DNA from 4 places in the Anoxybacillus sp. CHMUD genome. Region 4 is predicted to be linked to each of the others. Evidence: riboswitches for the same ligand, from Rfam matches in the RefSeq annotation. Region 4 holds a riboswitch; each other region holds the start of a gene.
What was found. A riboswitch is a leader RNA that binds a small molecule or an ion and turns the genes downstream of it on or off. The one in region 4 is predicted to bind S-adenosylmethionine.
Positions count from the first base shown of each region.

Region 1 (5,616 bases), on a different contig from region 4:
GCTTTTTGTTCATATGCTTCCTGATCTGCCCATGTGCTTTTCGGTTGTAACACTTCATCAGGCACACCGGGAACGTGAAGCGGGATATGAAGACCGAAAATAGGATCTTGAACGGTTTCTACGTTGTTTAATTCTCCTTCTAACGCTGCTTTTACCATCGCGCGTGTATACGATAGCTTCATTCGTTCACCAACGCCGTATCCACCACCAGTCCAACCGGTGTTTACTAAAAACACTTGAACACCGTGGGCGTCAATTTTTTGACCAAGCATGTCTGCGTAACGCGTTGCAGGAAGCGGTAAAAACGGTGAACCGAAGCATGTAGAAAATGTTGCTTCCGGCGCTGTCACTCCGCGTTCTGTGCCCGCTAATTTGCTCGTATAGCCGCTTAAGAAATGGTACATTGCTTGTTCTTTCGTTAATTTACTAATTGGCGGCAATACGCCGAACGCATCTGCTGTTAAAAAGACGATTGTATGCGGATGGCCAGCAACGCTCGGCTGCACGATATTATCCATCGCTTCGAGCGGATATGCTGCGCGCGTATTTTCAGTTAATGTTGCATCGTCATAGTTTGGTATGCGCGTGTCTGGGTCAACGATGACGTTTTCTAATACAGAGCCGAAGCGAATCGCATCAAAAATTTGTGGCTCTTTTTCACGTGATAAGTTAATGCATTTGGCATAACATCCACCTTCAATATTAAAAACACCGTTGTTTGACCAACCGTGCTCGTCATCGCCAATTAGGCGACGGTTTGGATCAGCAGAAAGCGTTGTTTTTCCTGTACCAGATAAACCGAAAAAGAGCGCGACATCACCTTCTTGACCGACGTTTGCTGAACAGTGCATCGGGAAGATTCCTTGTTCTGGCAATAAAAAGTTCATGACAGAGAAAATGGATTTTTTCATTTCACCAGCATATTCTGTTCCACCAATTAGTACAGTGCGGCGCTCGAATGAGATGATAATAAACGTTTCTGAGCGCGTGCCGTCAATAGATGGATCAGCTTTAAATGTTGGTGCAGAAATGACTGTAAATTGTGGTTCATGTGTTTGTAATTCTTCCGCTGTTGGACGAATGAACAATTGATGAGCAAATAAGTTATGCCAAGCAAATTCGTTGACCACTTGAATCGGCAAACGATAAGCTGGATCTGCGCCTGCAAAGCCATTAAATACAAATAGTTCTTCTTTTGTCATTAAATAATCGATCACTTTGTTGTAAAGCTTATCAAATACCTCTTCAGAAATAGGTTGATTGACAGTTCCCCAATCAATTTTATGTTTCACAGACGGTTCTTCGACAATATATTTATCCTTTGGAGAACGGCCTGTATATTTTCCAGTTGTTGCACAAATTGCTCCTGATGAAGTTAGGATGCCTTCTTTCCGAGTTAGTACTTTTTCTACTAGTCGTGGTACAGATAAGTTATGAAAAACCCCATCCCTTTGTAAGAGTGTTGATAATTTGTTTGTCAGTTCAATGGAATTCATTGGACAAAACCTACCTTTGTTTGATTTATCTTTATGTAAAAAGTATAACACATTTTGATAAATAGTCCATACTAATTATTGTATTTTTCTTCAGTTTAATTTCAAAATAATCCATATAGAAAAACGTTGACTCGTTTCGTACGGATGTGGTATGATGCTGAAATGAACGGATACTCTTATCCCGAGTTGGTGGAGGGAGACAGGCCCGATGAAACCCAGCAACCGTCACATACGTGAAAAGGTGCTAACCTGTGGCAAGGGAACGCCCTTGAACGATAAGAGTGAAAGGCGCAGACAAATGCAAAAACCTTTCCTCTGAGGGAAAGGTTTTTTTCACGATAGACCATAATAAGAGGGATGAGTACCGTATCATTTGTCATTATACTGAGGAGGAATGTTTGAATGCCTAAACGTCGTCTGTTTACATCTGAATCTGTAACGGAAGGGCATCCGGATAAAATTTGTGACCAAATTTCCGATGCGATTTTAGATGCGATTTTAGCAAATGATCCAAATGCGCGTGTTGCGTGCGAAACGAGTGTAACAACAGGACTTGTTTTAGTGAGCGGAGAAATTACAACATCTACATATGTAGACATTCCGAAAATTGTCCGTGAAACGATTCGTGGAATTGGCTATACGCGTGCAAAATACGGTTTTGACGCAGATACGTGCGCCGTATTAACATCCATTGATGAACAATCTCCAGATATTGCGATGGGTGTTGATAAAGCGTTAGAAGCTCGTGAAGGACAAATGACAGATGAAGAAATCGAAGCGATCGGTGCAGGAGACCAAGGATTAATGTTTGGTTTTGCGTGCAACGAAACGAAAGAGCTTATGCCGCTTCCAATTTCACTTGCCCATAAACTTGCGCGCCGTTTAGCAGAAGTGCGTAAAGAAGACATTTTACCATACTTACGCCCGGACGGAAAAACGCAAGTGACAGTAGAGTATGATGAAAACGGCAAACCTGTACGCATTGATACGATCGTTGTTTCCACACAACATCATCCAGAAATTACGCAAGATCAAATTGTGCGCAACATTAAAGAACATGTCATTCAACCTGTCGTTCCAGCGGAGTTGATCGATGAAAACACAAAATATTTCATTAACCCAACAGGTCGTTTCGTCATCGGTGGTCCACAAGGTGACGCAGGGTTAACAGGACGCAAAATTATCGTTGACACTTACGGTGGTTATGCTCGTCACGGCGGTGGGGCTTTCTCAGGAAAAGACCCAACGAAAGTAGATCGCTCGGCAGCATATGCGGCTCGTTACGTAGCGAAAAACATTGTCGCAGCAGGTCTTGCGGATAAATGTGAAGTGCAATTAGCATATGCGATCGGTGTGGCGCAACCTGTATCGATCTCAATCGACACGTTCGGCACAGGCAAAGTATCTGAGGATGTATTAATTGAAGTGGTGCGCAACAACTTCGACCTTCGCCCAGCAGGCATTATTAAAATGCTCGATCTCCGTCGCCCGATTTATAAGCAAACAGCAGCTTATGGTCACTTCGGTCGCACGGACATTGATCTTCCTTGGGAGCGTACAGATAAAGCGGAAGCGTTAAAACAACAAGCGTTACAGTTAGCGAAGTAAGGAAAAGAGGAGAGTTACAAGATGTAGCTCTCCTTTCCTATTTTTTAAGTAAGAACAGAAAATGAAGCAATACCAAATAGCGTACCGAGCATACAACCGGCAAGCACATCAGAAGGGTAATGAAGCCCTAAGTAAATGCGCGACACGGCAACGCTAACAGCAATAGGTAAAAGACAAACAGCAAGCGCTGGAGCGTATAGTAAAAACGGAACGATGACAGAAAATATTGCAGTCGTATGTCCTGATGGAAATGAATGGTCAGTTAATGGGTTTTTTGTTACTTTCGTTTTATGTAGTGAAATATACGGTCGTTTGCGAGGATATATTTTTTTCATCATTGCGACAGGAATATGGCTAAGTGCTAAGGCGATCGCACTTGCGATAGCAGTATCGCGCCATTCATCCCGCAATAGCCAAATGGCTAGCATAACCGATGTAATTGAAAATGTAGCCCCTCCAACGTGTGTAATTGAACGAAAATAGGTGTTTAGCCATTTTTGATCAAAATAACGATTAATGCTGTAAAATAACTTGCACTCCCAATCGTACCATTTTCGTAACATAAGCAAATCCCCCTGATTTTATGATAAAATACATATGTGAAGTCAATAATAAAACAATGTAAAAATACCACGCTTATTTGTCGCGTGGTTTGTTTACTTGAAGTGATTTATAATATTGTCCTTTTTCGACATATTCGCGACGAATGCGTGCCATTTCACGCTCATCTTCTTCAGTTAATTCACGAATCACTTTCGCAGGACGACCGAATGCAAGTGTGCGTGGCGGGATTTTTTTTCCTTGTGGAACGAGGCTACCAGCGCCGATAAACGCACCTTCACCAATTTCGGCACCGTCTAAGACGATCGAACCCATGCCGATGAGTGCGCCTCTTTTGATGATCGCACTATGCAAAATGACTTGATGTCCGATGGTGACATCATCTTCAATGATCAGTGGATTGTTTGGGCTTTGGTGAAGGACAGAGTTGTCTTGGATGTTTACACGGTTGCCGATGATTGTTGGTGCGACATCTCCACGAATGACAGTGTTAAACCAAACACTCGTTTCCTCTCCAATTGTTACATCACCTGTAATAGTGACGTAATCGGCGATGAAAGCAGAACGTGCAATGTTTGGTGTGTGTTCTTTATATGGATAAATCATTTCACTCGTCCCTTTCGTTTCGTTTTGTTATATTTAGTGTACAAATTTTTCGGCTATTCGTAAACATAAAGGAGGGGTGTATATGTGGAAATGGGAAGGAGAAAATGCAAAAGGAACGATTGTGATCGTTCACGGTGCAGCTGAGCATCATGGACGATATAAATGGCTTATTGAAATGTTTCGCATGCACGGTTTTCATGTTGTTGCAGGAGATTTACCAGGGCAAGGAACGACATCACGCAGTCGAAGAGGACATATTGATTCCTTTGACGAATATATCGAAGCGGTTGCCAGTTGGGTGCATGAAGCAAGCGTGTATGAACAGCCTGTTTTTTTACTCGGTCACAGCATGGGTGGGCTCGTCGTCATTCGTACATTGCAAGAAAAGCGTCTTCCTGTGCGCGGTGTCATTTTATCTTCTCCATGTTTAGGGCTCGTTCACTATCCGTCCAAAGCACTTGAAATCGCTTCGCACATTTTAAATGTTATTCATCCGAAAAAGCGTTTTCCATCAGGGTTAACGGTGGAGATGGCGACTCGAAATGAAGAAGTGCGTGAGATGGATAAAAACGATTCATTATACGTGACGAAAGTGTCTGTTCGTTGGTATCGTGAGCTAGTCAAAGCCATTCGGATTGCTCATGATAAAATTGCGGACTTACCAGACGTTCCGATGCTTGTCATGCAGGCGGGAGATGATAAAATTGTCGATAAAAGTGCAGTGAAATCATGGTTTGATCAGTTGACGGTAAGTGAAAAAGTGTATAAAGAATGGCCAAAACTATATCACGAGATTTTTAACGAACTTGAACGTGAACAAGTATTTTTATATGCCCATACGTTTTTAACTTTGCAGCTGCAAAGGGGTGAACTCATTGAACGTTCCAACAAATCCGTTTAGTCTAATGCGAGCTGTCTATCATCGCGTTTTTCCGCTTGTTCACCGGGAACTAGCCGTTTGGAAAAAAAGAGCAGAAGCTATTCCAGATGAAGAATTGCGCAAACAAGCGTTAGCGAGCATCGCAACAAAAACGTTTCATTGCGAAGGGGGCGCGATTTTAGCTTTACTGGCGGGAAAAGAAATGGAGCGATGCATTCGTTTTATCGTTGCTTATCAAACGATTAGCGATTACCTCGATAATTTATGCGATCGCAGTACGTCGCTTGATCCGACTGACTTTCGTGCGTTGCACGATTCAATGATCCATGCGTTAACGGTCGGGGCAAAAAAAGAGGCATATTATCGTTATCGTGCCGAACAAGATGACGGTGGCTATTTGCATGCTCTTGTCGATACGTGCCAAGAAATGTTGGAAGGAGTTCAACATTATGAAGTGATCACTCC
Region 1 covers NZ_SDLG01000009.1:64,592-70,207, reverse strand. Annotated here, with positions in the region: gene pckA (phosphoenolpyruvate carboxykinase (ATP)) at 1-1,496, opposite strand, end outside; SAM riboswitch class I at 1,670-1,778, shown strand; gene metK (methionine adenosyltransferase) at 1,899-3,104, shown strand; gene ETB99_RS08230 (phosphatase PAP2 family protein) at 3,149-3,667, opposite strand; gene ETB99_RS08225 (gamma carbonic anhydrase) at 3,741-4,271, opposite strand; gene ETB99_RS08220 (alpha/beta hydrolase) at 4,354-5,172, shown strand; gene ETB99_RS08215 (tetraprenyl-beta-curcumene synthase family protein) at 5,147-5,616, shown strand, end outside.
Region 1: linked by a shared signal. The riboswitch ahead of metK (methionine adenosyltransferase) and the one ahead of ETB99_RS13575 (methionine biosynthesis PLP-dependent protein) in region 4 are both predicted to bind S-adenosylmethionine.

Region 2 (5,616 bases), on a different contig from region 4:
ATCAATCGAATGCGTATTTGTTTGATAACACAGAGCATGCGGCCAATTTGTTTGCGTTAAAGGAAGCTGGGTACATTTATACGCGCATTCATAATCCGACGGTAACGGTGTTTGAAGAGCGTGTCGCTCAACTTGAAGGGGGCATTGGTGCTTTAGCGGTAGCGAGCGGCATGGCTGCTATTACGATGGCAATATTAAACGTCGCTCAAGCGGGAGATGATATTGTTTCTGCTTCGACGTTATATGGGGGAACGTACAATTTGTTTGCGAATACGTTGCCGAAATACGGCATTACAACACATTTTGTCGATCCGTCTGATCCAGAAAATTTCCGTGCGGCAATTACACCAAAAACGAAAGCGATTTTTGCTGAAACAATTGGCAACCCAAGCCTGCATGTGTTAGACATTGAGGCAGTTGCGGAAATTGCGCATGAAGCAGGCATTCCGTTGATTATTGACAACACGTTTGCGACGCCATACCTTTGCCGGCCAATCGAACACGGAGCGGATATTGTTATTCATTCGGCAACGAAATGGTTGCTTGGTAACGGAACGACGTTAGGTGGTATCATTGTCGATGGTGGAAAATTTGATTGGAATTCGCCGAAGTTTCCAGCGTTTACGGCGCCAGATCCAAGTTACCATAATCTCGTATACGCAGACATCGGTGCGGCGGCGTATATCGTCAAAGCACGCGTGCAGTTGTTACGTGACTTAGGACCGGCGATTAGCCCGTTCAACGCCTTCCAGTTTAATTTAGGGCTAGAGACGTTGCATGTCCGCATGAAAGAACATATTGCCAATACGAGAAAAATCGTCGAGTATTTGGACAACCATCCAGCAGTCCATTGGGTGTTGTACCCTGAACATGACAATCATCCAGCAAAAGAGCTAGCGAAAAAATATATGCCAAAAGGGGCAGGAGCAGTCGTTGTCTTCGGCATTCAAGGTGGCCGTGAAGCAGGGGCTACGTTAATTAACAACGTTAAGCTTTGGTCACATGTGGCAAACGTCGGCGATGCAAAAAGTTTAATTATTCATCCTGCAAGTACAACGCATCAACAGTTAAGTTCAGAAGATTTGAAAGCATCCGGCGTAACAGAAGATATGATTCGTTTATCGGTCGGTATTGAAAATGTCGATGATTTAATTGAAGACTTAGAACAGGCGATTGAAGCGGCGACAGGGGTACGGTCGATGTATTCGGATGTGTAGCGTGTTAGTTGTATATAGCTAGCACGTTTATCTATGTCAAAAAATTTTTATTATTTTTCGTTGACACCGTCCTTCTTTCGATGATATACTCACTCTTGTAGTTTAAAATGATCCTTAAACATATTAAAACGTTAACTGAATAAAGCGTTTAAAAGCGCTCTTATCAAGAGAGGTGGAGGGATGTGCCCGATGAAACCCGGCAACCGTCAGCGCTGCTGAAATGGTGCCAATTCACACAAAGCGTTTGCTTTGAGAGATAAGAGACAGAATGGACGATTCGCGCCTTTCTGTTCTCTTGAGCAGAAAGGCTTTTTTCATGGAAGGAAGGTGACAGCAACGTGATCACATTATCGAATGTAACAAAAGTGTACAAAGCAGCAAGTGGGAATGTAACGGCAGTCGATCATGTGAATTTGCATATCGAACAAGGAGAAATTTTCGGTATCATCGGTTATAGTGGAGCAGGGAAAAGCTCGCTCATTCGGTTATTGAACGGATTAGAAAAGCCGACGAGCGGTGAAGTGATTGTTGATGGGAAAGATATGGGGAAAATTAGCGGGAAGCAGTTACGCCAAGCGCGCCAACAAATCGGCATGATTTTTCAACATTTTAATTTGCTTTGGTCACGAACCGTGCGCGAAAATATTGCTTTTCCGTTAGAAATTGCTGGCGTGACGAAAGAAGAACGGATGAAGCGTGTCGATGAACTTATTCAACTCGTCGGTTTACAAGGGAGAGAAAATGCGTATCCATCGCAACTGAGCGGCGGACAAAAGCAACGCGTTGGCATTGCACGCGCATTAGCGAACAATCCGAAAGTGCTGTTATGCGATGAAGCAACATCGGCGCTTGATCCGCAAACGACCGACTCAATTTTAGACTTGCTTGTTGATATTAATAAACGTCTCGGTTTAACGATCGTATTAATTACACACGAGATGCACGTGATTCGCAAAATTTGTGATCGCGTTGCGGTCATGGAAAACGGAAAAATTGTCGAAATGGGCGAAGTGCTTCACGTATTCCGCAAGCCAGAACAGCCGATTACAAAACGATTTGTTCAGCAAGTGACAGAGCCGGAAGAAACGAAAGAAGCGATGTTGCATCTTCTTGAACGATATCCGAATGGTAAAGTTGTTCAACTGACATTCGTTGGTGAAGCAGCTGAGCAACCGCTCATCACACAACTCATTCGTCAATTCGATTTAAATATAAATATTTTACAAGGGAAAATTTCGCAGACACATCACGGAGCATACGGGGTGTTGTTCATTCATTTAGACGGTGCGAATGAGGAGATTGAGCGAGCGCTCGCTTTTATTCGCCAGCAAGAAGTTGAAGTGGAGGTGTTGGCGAATGTTCAATGAACTATTTCCGAACGTCGTTTGGGATAAAATATGGGCGGCCACGACGGAAACGTTGTATATGACCGCCGTCTCCGTTGTCGCAACGTTTGTGCTTGGTATTTTACTCGGATTGTTGTTGTTTTTAACGTCTAAGGGAAACATATGGGAAAATCGTTTTATTAACGGTGTGATCGCATCGTTCGTCAACATTTTTCGTTCCATTCCGTTCATTATTTTAATTATTTTGCTCATTCCATTTACGAAACTTGTTGTTGGTACAATTCTTGGAGCGAATGCTGCGCTACCGGCACTCATTATCGGGGCCGCTCCGTTTTATGCACGCATGGTTGAAATTGCGCTTCGTGAAATTGATAAAGGTGTCATTGAAGCGGCAAAAGCGATGGGGGCAACGACAGCAACAATTATTTGGAAAGTGCTTCTCCCTGAAGCGTTGCCAGCACTTGTATCTGGTATTACAGTTACAGCGATCGCGCTCGTTGGTTATACAGCGATGGCAGGAGTTGTCGGTGCTGGGGGGCTTGGAAACTTAGCGTATTTAGAAGGGTTTCAACGTGACAATAACGACGTCACGTTCGTTGCAACAGTGCTCATTTTAGTCATCGTCTTTATCATTCAGTTTATTGGTGACCTTGTCACTTCTAAAATAGATAAACGATAAAAGGAGGAAGAAACAAATGAAAAAATGGATCTCTTTACTTGTTGCTGCAGTTGTTGTATTAGCGCTCGCTGCTTGCGGAAAAAGCGAAAGTGCCGAAGAAAAGACGAATAAGCTTGTCGTTGGGGCATCAAACGTGCCACATGCCGAAATTTTAGAAAAAGCAAAACCGATTTTAAAAGAAAAAGGAATCGAATTAGAAATTGTGACGTTCCAAGATTACGTGTTACCAAACAAAGCATTAGCGGATAAAGAGTTAGATGCAAACTATTTCCAACACATTCCTTATTTAGAATCTCAAATGAAAGAACATGGCTATGACTTTGTGAATGCAGGCGGTATTCATATTGAGCCGATTGGCGTATATTCAAAAAAATACAAAAGTCTTGAAGAGCTACCAAACGGTGCAAAAATCATTATGAGTAACTCTGTTGCTGATCACGGTCGTATTTTATCGATGCTTGAAGAAAAAGGACTAATTAAATTAAAAGATGGTGTCGATAAGACGAAAGCAACAATTGATGACATTGTTGAAAATCCGAAAAATTTAGTATTTGAAGCGGATGTTGAGGCAGGATTGCTTCCGCAAGTGTATAAAAATGATGAAGGAGATGCGGTATTAATTAACGCAAACTATGCGTTAGATGCCGGATTAGATCCAGCAAAAGATCCGATTGCGGTTGAGTCGCCAGAAAACAACCCATACGTGAACATTATCGCGGTTCGTAAAGGTGATGAAAACCGTAAAGAAATTCAGACGCTTGTTGAAGTGTTGCAATCAAAGGAAATTCAAGACTTCATTTTACAAAAATATAATGGTGCTGTTATTCCAGCAACGAAATAAGGATGTCCATTCGGGCGTCCTTTTATATTTTCTCGAAAACGACGCATGATAAAAAGGAAGGAGGAGTGCATATGTCGATAGAACAATGTTTACACGAATATAAGCAAGGGTTAGGCACCGTTCACACAACAAATGCCTCATGTTGGACGAGCGTTTAACGCATTTACGGAAGCTTGCTTCGTCGAAGGGGAGCTATCAAAAAAGAAAAACAACTCATCGCACTAGCGATTAGTGTCGCTAAACAAGATGAATATTGTACCATTTATCATATTGAAAGGGTGCATCGATGAAGGGGCGACAGAGAAAGAAATATTTGAAGCGTGTGCTGTCGCATCTGCTTTAGCTGGAGGGGCGACGATGAGCCAGTCCGTTACGCTCGTTCGACAATGTGTCAATGAATTTACTCGCATGCATTAAAGGGTAGGGGGTTCCCCACCTGTTTTACATATATGATAAAACAAGCAAACTTTAGAAACAAAAAAGTATCAAAATGCTTGCAATAAGGTTGCTAATACTTTTCATCTGTTATAAAATTGTAATGAGAATAAAATGAGAATTACGTTTCATGAACATAAGCGAAACTGGAGGTATTTTTTTATGGCAACATTAACAATTAAAGATCTTCACGTTGCAATTGACGGAAAAGAAATTTTAAAAGGGGTTAACCTTGAAATTAAAGGTGGCGAGTTCCATGCGATCATGGGGCCGAACGGAACGGGAAAATCGACATTATCGGCGGCGATTATGGGCCATCCAAAATATGAAGTAACAAAAGGAAGCATTACATTAGATGGTCAAGATGTATTAGAAATGGAAGTAGATGAGCGCGCTCGTGCTGGGCTATTTTTAGCGATGCAATATCCGAGCGAAATTAGCGGTGTAACAAATGCGGATTTCCTTCGCTCAGCAATTAACGCACGTCGCGGAGAAGGAAATGAAATTTCATTAATGAAATTTATCCGTCAATTAGATGAAAAAATGGCGTTTTTAGAAATGAATCCAGATATGGCGCATCGTTATTTAAACGAAGGATTTTCAGGTGGAGAGAAAAAGAGAAACGAAATTTTACAATTAATGATGTTACAACCAAAAATTGCTATTTTAGATGAAATTGATTCCGGTCTTGATATCGATGCATTAAAAGTTGTCGCAAAAGGTGTAAATGACATGCGCAATAGCGACTTTGGCTGTTTAATCATTACGCACTATCAGCGTTTATTAAACTACATTACGCCAGATTACGTGCATGTTATGATGCAAGGACGCATCGTGAAATCTGGTGGTCCAGAGTTAGCACAACGTCTTGAGGCTGAAGGATACGATTGGATTAAAAAAGAGCTAGGCATTGAAGATGAAGTCGTCGAGCAAGAAGCGTAAGCGTTAGGAGGATTTGTGATGATTGAGACGAAACTACCATTCGACCAACAGTATGTCCGCTCTTTTTCTGAAGGGCGTGGAGAACCGGACTGGCTTTTAAACGTTCGCTTACAAGCTCTTGCGCAAGCTGAACAACTTCCTTTACCGAAGCCAGAT
Region 2 covers NZ_SDLG01000007.1:89,057-94,672, forward strand. Annotated here, with positions in the region: gene ETB99_RS06805 (O-acetylhomoserine aminocarboxypropyltransferase/cysteine synthase family protein) at 1-1,217, shown strand, start outside; SAM riboswitch class I at 1,375-1,480, shown strand; gene ETB99_RS06810 (methionine ABC transporter ATP-binding protein) at 1,556-2,584, shown strand; gene ETB99_RS06815 (methionine ABC transporter permease) at 2,574-3,242, shown strand; gene ETB99_RS06820 (MetQ/NlpA family ABC transporter substrate-binding protein) at 3,259-4,083, shown strand; partial or broken gene ETB99_RS06825 (carboxymuconolactone decarboxylase family protein) at 4,155-4,500, shown strand; gene sufC (Fe-S cluster assembly ATPase SufC) at 4,681-5,460, shown strand; gene sufD (Fe-S cluster assembly protein SufD) at 5,476-5,616, shown strand, end outside.
Region 2: linked by a shared signal. The riboswitch ahead of ETB99_RS06810 (methionine ABC transporter ATP-binding protein) and the one ahead of ETB99_RS13575 (methionine biosynthesis PLP-dependent protein) in region 4 are both predicted to bind S-adenosylmethionine.

Region 3 (5,616 bases), on a different contig from region 4:
ACATCGCCGTTTCGATGGACGATATACATCGTATTCGTTATGTTGTCCGCCACTTTTTTCGCGACCGATCCGCCGACGATATGCACATGATACGTGCGGGCAAGTTCGGAAAGAAACGCTTTCGTTTGTTCGCCGTTTTCATCAGCAATATGAGCAAGTCTCGTTAAATCGTAACCTGTCGTCCATAGTTCAGGTAAAACGACGACATCGGCTTCTTTCGCGATTTGTTCCATGTAGCGCACGACTGTTTGTTTATTTTTTTCCGGTGCTCCAAACGCAATGTCCATTTGTACGCAAGCGATATTCATCTCATTCACCTCAAAAAAATTTTCTTTACATTTTGATTTTTACGATATATGATTCTTGACTAGAATTTCAACCTTTTTGTGAAGTAGGTGTGAAAAATGAAAACATTTCCGCAATCGAACTTGTTACAGCAACTTCCGAAGCAATTTTTTGCTTCGCTCGTGCAAAAAGTGAACGCAGTCATTGCCGAAGGACATGATGTCATTAATCTCGGACAAGGAAATCCAGATCAGCCGACACCAGCGCACATTGTAAGCGCGATGCAACAGGCGGTAGCAAAGCCTATGTATCATAAATATTCACCATTTCGCGGCTATTCGTTTTTGAAAGAAGCAGTCGCGACGTTTTATAAACGCGAGTATGGCGTGACGATTGATCCTGAAAAAGAAGTCGCTATTTTGTTTGGCGGAAAAGCAGGGCTTGTTGAAATGCCGCTTTGCTTATTAAATCCGGGCGATGTTGTGCTCGTTCCTGATCCCGGTTATCCAGACTATTGGTCGGGGGTCGTGCTTGCGCGGGCGCGCATGGAAATGATGCCGCTACGGGCGGAAAACGGCTTTTTACCTAATTACGAGGAGCTAAACAAAGATGTCGTTCGCAAGGCGAAACTGATGTTTTTAAACTATCCGAACAATCCGACCGGCGCAACCGCAACGAAATCGTTTTTTCAAGACACGGTTTCGTTTGCTGAAAAACATCGTATCGGTGTTGTACACGATTTCGCATACGGAGCGATCGGCTTTGACGGGAAAAAGCCAGTAAGCTTTTTACAAGTCGAAGGGGCCAAAGACGTCGGCATTGAAATTTATACGTTCTCAAAAACGTACAATATGGCAGGATGGCGCATCGGTTTTGCGGTCGGTAACGAAAGCATGATCGAAGCGATCAACGTATTACAAGACCATTTATACGTCAGCATGTTCGGGGCGATTCAAGAAGCGGCAGCAGTCGCACTACTTGATTCGCAACAATGCGTCGCCGAGCTTGTCGCGACGTATGAAGCAAGAAGAAACACGTTCGTTCATGCATTGCGTGACATCGGCTGGGATGTGCAAGCGCCAGCAGGTTCGTTTTTCGCTTGGCTTCCGGTGCCAAACGGCTATACGTCGGAAACGTTTGCTGACCTTTTGCTTCAAAAAGCGCACGTGGCGGTCGCTCCGGGCATTGGGTTTGGCGAACATGGGGAAGGCTATGTGCGCACAGGGCTACTCACAAGCGAAGCAAGACTTCAAGAAGCAGCGGAACGCATCGGGCGGTTGCAACTTTTTTAAAAAATCGTTGACAAAATCGGCATGTGCTGTCATAATTCGAATTAAATTTGTGAAAAACGAACTGTTTGAAAAATTTTATACATTGCGAATTCTTATCAAGAGTAGGTGGAGGGACGAGCCCGATGAAGCCCGGCAACCGACTTAACAAGTGTTAAGCACGGTGCTAATTCTCGCAGCAATGAGCTGAGAGATAAGAAGAGACGAACGATTGAGCCTCTTCTTATGAAGAGGTTTTTTATTTGTAAAGGAGTGGGAAGATGATTACCGCAACATATTTGATTCATGACGACAAAGACTTAGTGAAAAAAGCGGAAGGGATTGCGCTTGGATTGACTGTCGGGTCGTGGACCGATTTGCCGCAGCTTGAACAAGAGCAGTTGAAAAAACATAAAGGCGTTGTTCAGTCCATTGAACAGCTCGAAGAAGATGAGCGGGTCAATACGTTTTTTGGCAAGAGACTAAAGCGTGCCCTCGTGCGCATTTCGTATCCGAGCGTCAATTTTAGCGCCGATTTTCCAGCGATTTTGACGACGACGTTTGGAAAATTGTCGCTTGACGGAACGATTAAACTTGTTGATTTAACGTTTTCTGACGAACTGAAGCGTGCGTTTCCGGGCCCGCGCTTTGGCATTGACGGCATACGCGAAAAGCTTGGCGTTTTTGACCGTCCGCTTGTGATGAGCATTTTTAAAGCGGTCATTGGGCGTGATTTACAATACGTCACCGAACAATTAAAACTACAAGCGCTCGGTGGGGTCGATCTCGTGAAAGACGATGAAATTTTATTTGACAATGACTTAACGCCGTTTGAAAAGCGCATTGTCGCAGGAAAACAAGCGCTTCAGGAAGTGTACGAACAAACAGGGCATCGAACGTTATATGCGGTCAATTTAACAGGTAAAACGTTTGAACTAAAAGACAAAGCGAAGCGTGCGGCGGAGCTAGGGGCGGACGTGTTGTTGTTTAACGTGTTTACATACGGACTTGACGTGTTGCAGGCGCTTCGTGAAGACGATGACATTCGCTTGCCGATTATGGCACATCCGTCGTTTAGCGGCGCGATCGCCTCATCGCACGTATATGGAGTTAGCTATGCGCTTCTTCTTGGAAAACTATTGCGCATGACCGGGGCGGATTTTTCGCTCTTCCCATCACCGTATGGAAGTGTCGCGCTTGAAAAAGAACAGACGGTTGCGATTGCCCATGAACTTACGAAAGAAGAACCGTTTTTACGCACATTCCCTGTGCCATCTGCCGGCATTCATCCGGGGCTTGTGCCGCTTTTAGTGCGCGATTTTGGCATCGACTCCGTCATTAACGCAGGCGGCGGAGTGCACGGACATCCGCAAGGCGCTGTCGGTGGCGGGCAAGCGTTTCGTGCCGCAGTTGATGCGGTGCTTGCTGGTCGTTCGCTTCATGATGCGGCAAAAGAAAACGAAGCGTTACAACAAGCGCTTGATTTATGGGGGGGCGCTTGATGAAGCCAATTATTTTTTGCGACTTTGATGGAACGATTACGTTAAACGACAACATTATTGCGCTTATGAAACAGTTCGCTCCGCCCGAGTGGGAGGCCATCAAAGATGACGTACTTGCGCAAAGATGTTCCGTACAACAAGGTGTCGGACGCATGTTTTCGCTATTGCCGACGACGCTAAAAGAAGACATCGTGCAATTTTTGCTTGACACCGCCCGCATTCGCGACGGATTTTCCGACTTTGTCGCATTTACGAACGAACGGGAAATTCCGCTTTATATCGTGAGCGGCGGCATCGACTTTTTCGTTTATCCGCTGTTAGACGGACTTGTTGAAAAAGAACGTATTTTTTGTAACAGCGCTGACTTTAGCGGAGAAACGATTCACATTACGTGGCCGTATGCGTGCGATGAACATTGCGGAAATGAATGCGGGTGCTGCAAGCCGTCGCTTCTTCGTAAACTCGCGCCAAAGGGGGCAAAAACGATTGTGATTGGCGATTCCATTACCGATTTAGCGGCGGCGAAACTAGCCGATTACGTCATCGCGCGCGACTTTTTGCTTGAAAAATGCCGGGAGCTTCATTTGCCACATACACCGTTTACGACGTTTTATGATGTCATCGATGCGTTACAAGAAAGCGAGGTGATCGTGTGAGACAAAAAAAATGGGAAGAGCTTGCGGAAGTGAAACGAGAACTAGCGGCGCGCGATTGGTTTATGGGAACGAGCGGCAACTTGTCGCTAAAGGTGAGCGATGAGCCGCTTACGTTTCTTGTGACCGCTAGCGGAAAAGATAAACGAAAAGAAACAGCAGAAGACTTTTTACTCGTCGGTGCGGACGGACAGCCAGCCGAAGCGACGCATTTAAAGCCGTCAGCTGAGACGCTTCTTCACGTTAAAATCTACAATAAAACGAACGCTGGTTGTGTGCTTCATGTCCATACCGTTGACAATAACGTTATTTCCGAATGGTACGGTGACGAAGGGGAAGTCGTTTTTACAAATCAAGAACTCATTAAAGCGTTCGGATTATGGGAAGAAGATGCGGCGTTTCGTATTCCGATTATTCCGAATTTCGCCCATATTCCGACGTTAGCGGATGCGTTTGCGAAACATGTGCACGCGGACGCCGGAGCGGTACTTATTCGCAACCACGGCATTACCGTATGGGGAAAAGATGCGTTTGAAGCGAAAAAGTTTTTAGAAGCATGCGAGTTTTTATGTCAATATTATGTGAAACTACTACTTTTAAAACGATAAGGGGGAGTATGTATGGCAGTTATTAAAGTGCGCAACACAGGTGAAGTGATTGAAGGAAAGGAAAACGTCGCTACGTTTTTAAATAAGCAAGGGGTGTTGTACGAACATTGGGATGCAAATAAACTTCCAACGCATCTTCAAAACAAATTTGTATTAACAGACGAAGAAAAGGCGGATATTTTAGCGACGTTTCAAACAGAAATTGAAGATTTAGCGAAGCGTAGAGGGTACCAAGCGTGGGACGTTGTCGCCTTGTGCGAACAAACGCCAAATTTAGAAGAGCTATTGAAAAAATTTGAACAAGTGCATACGCATACAGAAGATGAAGTGCGTGCAATCGTTGCTGGTCATGGCATTTTCGTCATTAAAGGGGACGAAAATACAGGCTACTTTGACGTTGAACTTGAAGCAGGGGATGTCATTTCTGTACCAGAAGGAAACCCGCATTTCTTTACGTTAATGGACGATCGCCAAGTCGTCGCGGTGCGGTTGTTTATTGATCCATCTGGCTGGGTGGCACATCCGTATGAAGAAAAAGAAGGGGCGTAACGCTCCTTCTTTTTAAAATGCTTCAATTAAAAACACCATAACGAGCAAACCGATAATAAACGCATACGTCGATGATTGTTCGTTTCCGTCGCCATGGCTTTCAGGGATTAACTCTTTATAAATAATAAACAACATCGCACCAGCCGCAAACGCTAATCCGTACGGAACGAGCGCGTCGACGACGGACGTTAAATAAAAGCCGATGATGGAGGCGACGAGCTCGATCATTCCCGTCCCGGTTGCCATGAAAAACGCTTTTCCTTTTGAAATGCGTTGATTAAATAAAAAAAGCGCAACGAGCAATCCTTCAGGTGCATTTTGAAAGCCGATCGCTAAGGCGATTAAATCCCCGATATGATTTTGTTCCCCCGAGGCATAACTCACGCCAACAGATAAACCTTCTGGAATGTTATGAAGCGTAATCGCCGCAAGGACAAGCAGCGCTTTTTGATCCATTTTGATGCCGCTTTTTGTATGTGCTAAGTCGATATGCGGTACGATGTTTTCAAGAAGCGTCAGCGTAAACACCCCAAAGCACAATCCAACCGCAAGAGAAAAAAACGTGCCAGAAGAAAGTGACTCAGGAATTAACCCAAGCATCGATGCCGCCATCATAACACCAGCTGTAAAAGCGAGCAACATATCGCGCCATTGGTGCGTAAGGGAGCGCGATAAAAATAAAATAGGAATTGCGCCAGCACCTGTTGCTAGCGCGGATAACGTACTGCCAACAAGCATGTCAAACATGTTT
Region 3 covers NZ_SDLG01000019.1:39,783-45,398, forward strand. Annotated here, with positions in the region: gene ETB99_RS11670 (carbon-nitrogen family hydrolase) at 1-308, opposite strand, end outside; gene ETB99_RS11675 (pyridoxal phosphate-dependent aminotransferase) at 405-1,577, shown strand; SAM riboswitch class I at 1,667-1,774, shown strand; gene mtnW (2,3-diketo-5-methylthiopentyl-1-phosphate enolase) at 1,835-3,055, shown strand; gene ETB99_RS11685 (2-hydroxy-3-keto-5-methylthiopentenyl-1-phosphate phosphatase) at 3,055-3,711, shown strand; gene ETB99_RS11690 (methylthioribulose 1-phosphate dehydratase) at 3,708-4,316, shown strand; gene ETB99_RS11695 (1,2-dihydroxy-3-keto-5-methylthiopentene dioxygenase) at 4,329-4,865, shown strand; gene ETB99_RS11700 (ZIP family metal transporter) at 4,878-5,612, opposite strand; gene ETB99_RS11705 (ATP-binding protein) at 5,573-5,616, opposite strand, start outside.
Region 3: linked by a shared signal. The riboswitch ahead of mtnW (2,3-diketo-5-methylthiopentyl-1-phosphate enolase) and the one ahead of ETB99_RS13575 (methionine biosynthesis PLP-dependent protein) in region 4 are both predicted to bind S-adenosylmethionine.

Region 4 (5,616 bases):
GAGAGGAGGAATGAAATATGAAGCGTGTGACAAGCAAAGAAGTGTACGAAAGAACGTTGCAGTTATTGACGGAACGTGGGGTGACGATTCCGGCGATTGCTGAGATTGTATATGAAATGCAAAGTCCTTACAACAAAGAGCTAACGATGGCAGAATGTATAGAAAGCGTCGAAAAAGTGCTGCAAAAACGCGAGGTGCAACATGCGATTTTAGTTGGCATCGAGCTCGATAAATTAGCCGAACAAGGCATGCTTTCCGAGCCGCTACAAACGATTGTCGAGACGGACGAAGGACTGTTTGGCGTCGATGAAACGTTGGCGCTCGGCGCGGTGCTCGGGTACGGAAGCATCGCGGTAACGACGTTTGGTCATTTAGATAAAAATAAAGTCGGGATCATTAAGCAGCTTGACACGAAGCGCGGCAAAGGCGTGCATACGTTTTTAGACGACTTAGTTGCCAGCGTTGCCGCTAGCGCATCCGGTCGCCTTGCCCACAATTTGCGCGACGAGGAAGAAGCTGCGTTGAATGCGTAAAAAAAGCCGTAAATCCGCATGGGTTTACGGTTTTTTTACGGAAGAAATGTGAAATATAAACGGCTTGCTTATTATGCGAATGAAGCCCCCAAACTTTGAGGGCTACGGTGTTTCTTTTTGCTGTTTCAATAAATCGCGAATTTCTGTGAGCAGTTGTTGTTCTTTTGTAATCGTTGGTGCGGTTTGTTTCGTCTCTTCTTGTTTTTTCATTCGTTCGTGCAAGTTGTTTAACAGCTTAATAAATATAAAAATGGAAAAGGCGATGAGAAAAAAGTCAACGACAGTTTGAATAAAAGTCCCATATTTCACTTCTGCTTCTCCGACTTTCCAAGATAACTTGCTGAAATCAATTCCCCCTAAAATGAGACCGACAAGGGGCATAATAATGTCATTGACGAGGGAAGAAACAATTTTTCCAAATGCCCCACCAATAACCACTCCGACAGCTAAGTCGATGACGTTGCCTCGTATAGCGAATTTCTTAAACTCGTTCCACATCGGAATCCCTCCATTAAAATGATACAGCTAAAAGGCTTAAGTTTCCGTACTCGTATTCTCGGAATAAAACATGTGGCGAGCGATTGCCGGCTCCGTAAGCAATCCAGTACGGTGCTAAATGTTCTTGAGTCGGGACGGCTTGTTTAGCATAAGGGGCTTTTTCTTCATAGTGAAACACATCTTCACTCTGGGCAGATGACTGGGCAAGCAACCAATCATCAAAGGCGACAGCCCAACAATCTACTTTTGTTCGTTCTTCCCAACGAAGCGCCATTAAATTATGCACTGTGCCACCACTACCGATGATCATGACACCTTCGTCACGCAACGGGCGTAACGCTTTACCAAGTTGAAATAGCTGCTTTGGTGTCCACGAAGGAACAACGGATGCCTGAATAATTGGAACGTTTGCTTTTGGAAATAGTCGGCTTAACAATACCCATGAGCCGTGGTCAAGTCCGCGCTTCTCGTCGATATTGACGATGGGGGAGACGTGCTTCAGATGATGTTGGACGCGTTTTGCCCATTCGACTGAACCTTGTGCAGCATAAGTTACTTCGTACAATTCACGTGGGAAGCCGGAAAAGTCATAAATCATCTCATACGTTCCAGCGATCGACGAAACGGTCGGTTGGCGTGTCATCCAATGTGCAGTAAAGACGACGATAGCTTTTGGATGCATCTGTTTTCCGAGCGTTGTTAAAAACGATGTATATGCGCTATCTTCAATCGCTAACATCGGTGATCCATGCGCAAGAAATAAAGCAGGTGCTTTCATTATCTCACTCCTTTTTCTCCAGTGTACCATATATATTTCTGATTTGTCGATTTTTGCATGTGAGGCGCATGGTCGGGCAGTTGTGCATAACATGACGATGAATATGAAAAAGAGGTGAGAACATGTATTATTACTATCCGCATTACGTGTATCCAATGTATCCATATCCGATCATGCCTTATCCGCTTCCGAGGGAATATACGAAAGATTACGGACCGAACCCGTTTGTCATTCAAATTGAAGAAGCGACGAAACGAAACAATATGTTTCGTACGACGATATGGACAGGTTCGCATTTACAAGCGACGTTAATGAGCTTGCGTGTCGGGGAGGATATTGGTTTAGAAATTCATCCGGGCGTGGATCAATTTTTACGTATTGAACAAGGCGAAGGGATTGTACGGATGGGGAAAAAGAAAAACGAGCTAACGTTTGAAAGACGAGTGGGCGACGGCTCTGCTATTTTTGTCCCTGCTGGAACGTGGCATAATGTAATAAATATTGGAAACGTTCCGCTAAAATTGTATTCCATCTATGCACCGCCACAACATCCAGCGGGTACCGTCCATCCGACAAAAGCCGATGCTCTTGCGGCGGAATGAGAGAAAAGACTTGGGGGAAGCCCTCACGTGTTGGAAAAGGATAAAAAATAGTTGCAATTTTTCGGAAAATAAGATACATTAATTAAAAATCAGAAAATTCGATATTGTTTTGCGTTCTTATCGAGAGAAGCGGAGGGACTGGCCCGATGAAGCTTCAGCAACCAGCCGGAAACGGTCAGGTGCTAAATCCAGCGAATTGGCGTTCAATTCGGAAGATAAGAAGAAGCGATTGTCTATGGACAAAAAAGCCTTCTTCTTTGAAGGCTTTTATTTTTTTAGAAAGGAAGAGAGCGAATGAGTCATATCGAAACACGGTTAGCGCAAATTGGAAATCGAAGCGAGACAGCGACGGGGACGGTCAATCCGCCAGTATATTTTTCAACGGCGTATCGTCATGAAGGAATCGGACAATCGACAGGGTACGATTACATTCGAACCGGCAACCCGACGAGACGTATTGTCGAGGAGGCGATTGCGCAGTTAGAAGAAGGGGATCAAGGGTTTGCATGTAGCTCAGGCATGGCGGCGATTCAAACGTTGTTTGCGTTGTTTGAAAGCGGCGATCATTTCCTCGTTTCGGCCGATTTATATGGCGGAACGTATCGGCTATTTGAAAAAGGGTGGAAGAAATACGGTTTGTCGTTTACATACGTCGATTTTCGCGATCTCGATGCGGTAAAGGCGCATGTGACGGACAAAACGAAAGCGATTTTTTTAGAAACGCCGACAAATCCGCTCATGCAAGAGGCGGATATTGAAGCGGTGGCAACGTTTGCGAAGCAATATGGGCTTCTTCTTATTGTTGATAATACGTTTTACACCCCTGTGTTACAAAAGCCATTAACGAAAGGGGCGGACATCGTCATTCATAGCGCAACGAAATATTTAGGCGGGCATAACGACGTGCTTGCCGGGCTCATTGTTGCCAAAGGAAAAGAGCTGTGCGAGCAACTCGCGATGTATCATAACGCCATCGGTGCGGTGTTATCACCGTTTGATTCATGGCTGTTAATTCGCGGCATGAAGACGCTTGCGCTGCGCATGCGTCAGCACGAACAAAACGCAAAGGCGATATATAAATTTTTAGTCGAACATGAAGATGTGACGGACGTATTGTATCCGGGAAGAGGCGGCATGTTGTCGTTTCGCGTGCGCGATGAAAAATGGGTGAATACCTTTTTACGAAGTTTAAAACTGATTACGTTTGCGGAAAGTTTAGGCGGTGTCGAAAGTTTTATTACGTATCCCGCGACGCAAACACATATGGATATTCCAGAGGATATTCGCATCGCCAACGGGGTATGTAATCGTTTGTTACGTTTTTCGGTCGGTATTGAACACGCTGATGATTTAATTGCTGATTTAGCACAAGCGTTTCAGCGTATGAAAGAGGTGTGAAAAGTGGATATACAAACAAAGCTCGTTCACAATCAATGGCAAATTGATACGCAAACGGGGGCAGTGAGTGTCCCGATTCATCATGCGTCGACGTTTCATCAGTTTGATTTTGATACGTTTGGCAAGTACGATTATAGCCGTTCTGGCAACCCGACGCGTGAGGCGCTTGAGGAAACGATTGCGGAATTAGAAGGTGGAGTGAGCGGTTTTGCGTTCGCATCGGGCATGGCGGCCATTTCTACGGCATTTTTATTGTTGTCAAAAGGCGATCACGTACTGATTACCGATGACGTATATGGTGGAACGTATCGCATCATCACGGACGTATTGAGCCGATTTGGCATTGAACATACGTTTGTTGATATGACTGATTTAGATGCGGTGGCACGTCACATTCGTCCAAATACGAAAGTCATTTATATGGAAACGCCGTCCAATCCGCTTTTGAAAATTACAGATATTCGTGGGGTTGTGAAGCTTGCGAAAGCGCACGGTTGTTTGACGTTTTTAGATAATACGTTTGCGACTCCTTTGTTGCAGCGTCCGCTTGATCTCGGTGTCGATGTCGTTTTGCATAGCGCAACGAAATTTTTAGCAGGTCATAGCGATGTCATTGCTGGACTTGCGGTTGTGAAAGACGAGCGTCTCGCAAAACAGCTTCGCAAACTGCAATATTCGTTTGGGGCAGTGCTCGGCGTGCAAGATGCGTGGCTTGTGTTGCGTGGATTAAAAACGTTGCACGTTCGGTTAGAGCATTCGTCTCGTTCAGCTATGCAATTGGCGCAATTTTTACATCGTCATCCGAAAGTGGCACATGTATATTATCCAGGGCTTTCGCATCATGAGGGGCACGTCATTCATCGCGAACAAGCGCGCGGATTTGGGGCGGTGTTGTCGTTTGAATTGGAAGATGAACAAGCGGTGCGAACGTTCGTCCAACATGCGCACATTCCTATTTTTGCGGTCAGTTTAGGGGCGGTCGAATCGATTTTATCGTATCCAGCGAAAATGTCGCATGCGGCGATGCCGAAAGCGGAACGACTTCGTCGCGGCATTACGGACGGTTTGTTGCGCATAAGCGTCGGACTTGAGGCAATGGATGATTTAGTGGCCGACTTTGAACAGGCGTTATCGTATGTATAGGCTAGGTATAACACCTAGCCTTAGCTAATTTGGTCGAGAGCGTTACGTTGTAGTTGTTGTTCGACCATGCGATCGAGCTGTTGAATTTTTTTCAAAGCGAGTTCGTCATCGATTTGGCGATAATGATGTTTGCCACCCGGTTCTTCATCTGCTTCATCGGCGAGTTTCACGATCGTTTGAAGCGGTTTTCGTTTTAGTTCTCCTTCTGGAAGATACGAATCGGTATGAAGCAAAATGGCGAGGGCGATTTCTTTGGCGTGTTGAGGATGTTCACCGAGTCGAATAAGCAGTTTATGCGCTCGCTCCGCCCCTTTAATCGCATGAATGTCGTTTTGTTTATATGTTTCATAGTCCCACGTTCCATTAGAGTACCATTCATAATGCCCGATATCATGAAGCAATGCGGCTTTTGTTGCTAAATCAACATTCACTCCATATTGCAAGGCAAGGCGATACGCATGATATGCAGTCGCAATGGCGTGCGCGACGCCTGAACGTTTTAAATATTTTTGGGTGATGGGGTGAAGGAAGATGTCAGTTAATGTGACACGTCTCATAGCTCACCATCCCTTTCAAATGTTTTTCTAATTATCATATCATGTCTTTTTTAAAGAAGGCAATATCTATTTTTACAGAAAAGAAAAAACAGACGAAAGACGTCATG
Region 4 covers NZ_SDLG01000027.1:11,745-17,360, forward strand. Annotated here, with positions in the region: gene ETB99_RS13555 (phosphatidylglycerophosphatase A family protein) at 18-533, shown strand; gene mscL (large conductance mechanosensitive channel protein MscL) at 636-1,031, opposite strand; gene ETB99_RS13565 (DODA-type extradiol aromatic ring-opening family dioxygenase) at 1,045-1,809, opposite strand; gene ETB99_RS13570 (cupin domain-containing protein) at 1,932-2,411, shown strand; SAM riboswitch class I at 2,526-2,633, shown strand; gene ETB99_RS13575 (methionine biosynthesis PLP-dependent protein) at 2,706-3,809, shown strand; gene metC (cystathionine beta-lyase) at 3,813-4,952, shown strand; gene ETB99_RS13585 (HD domain-containing protein) at 4,973-5,509, opposite strand.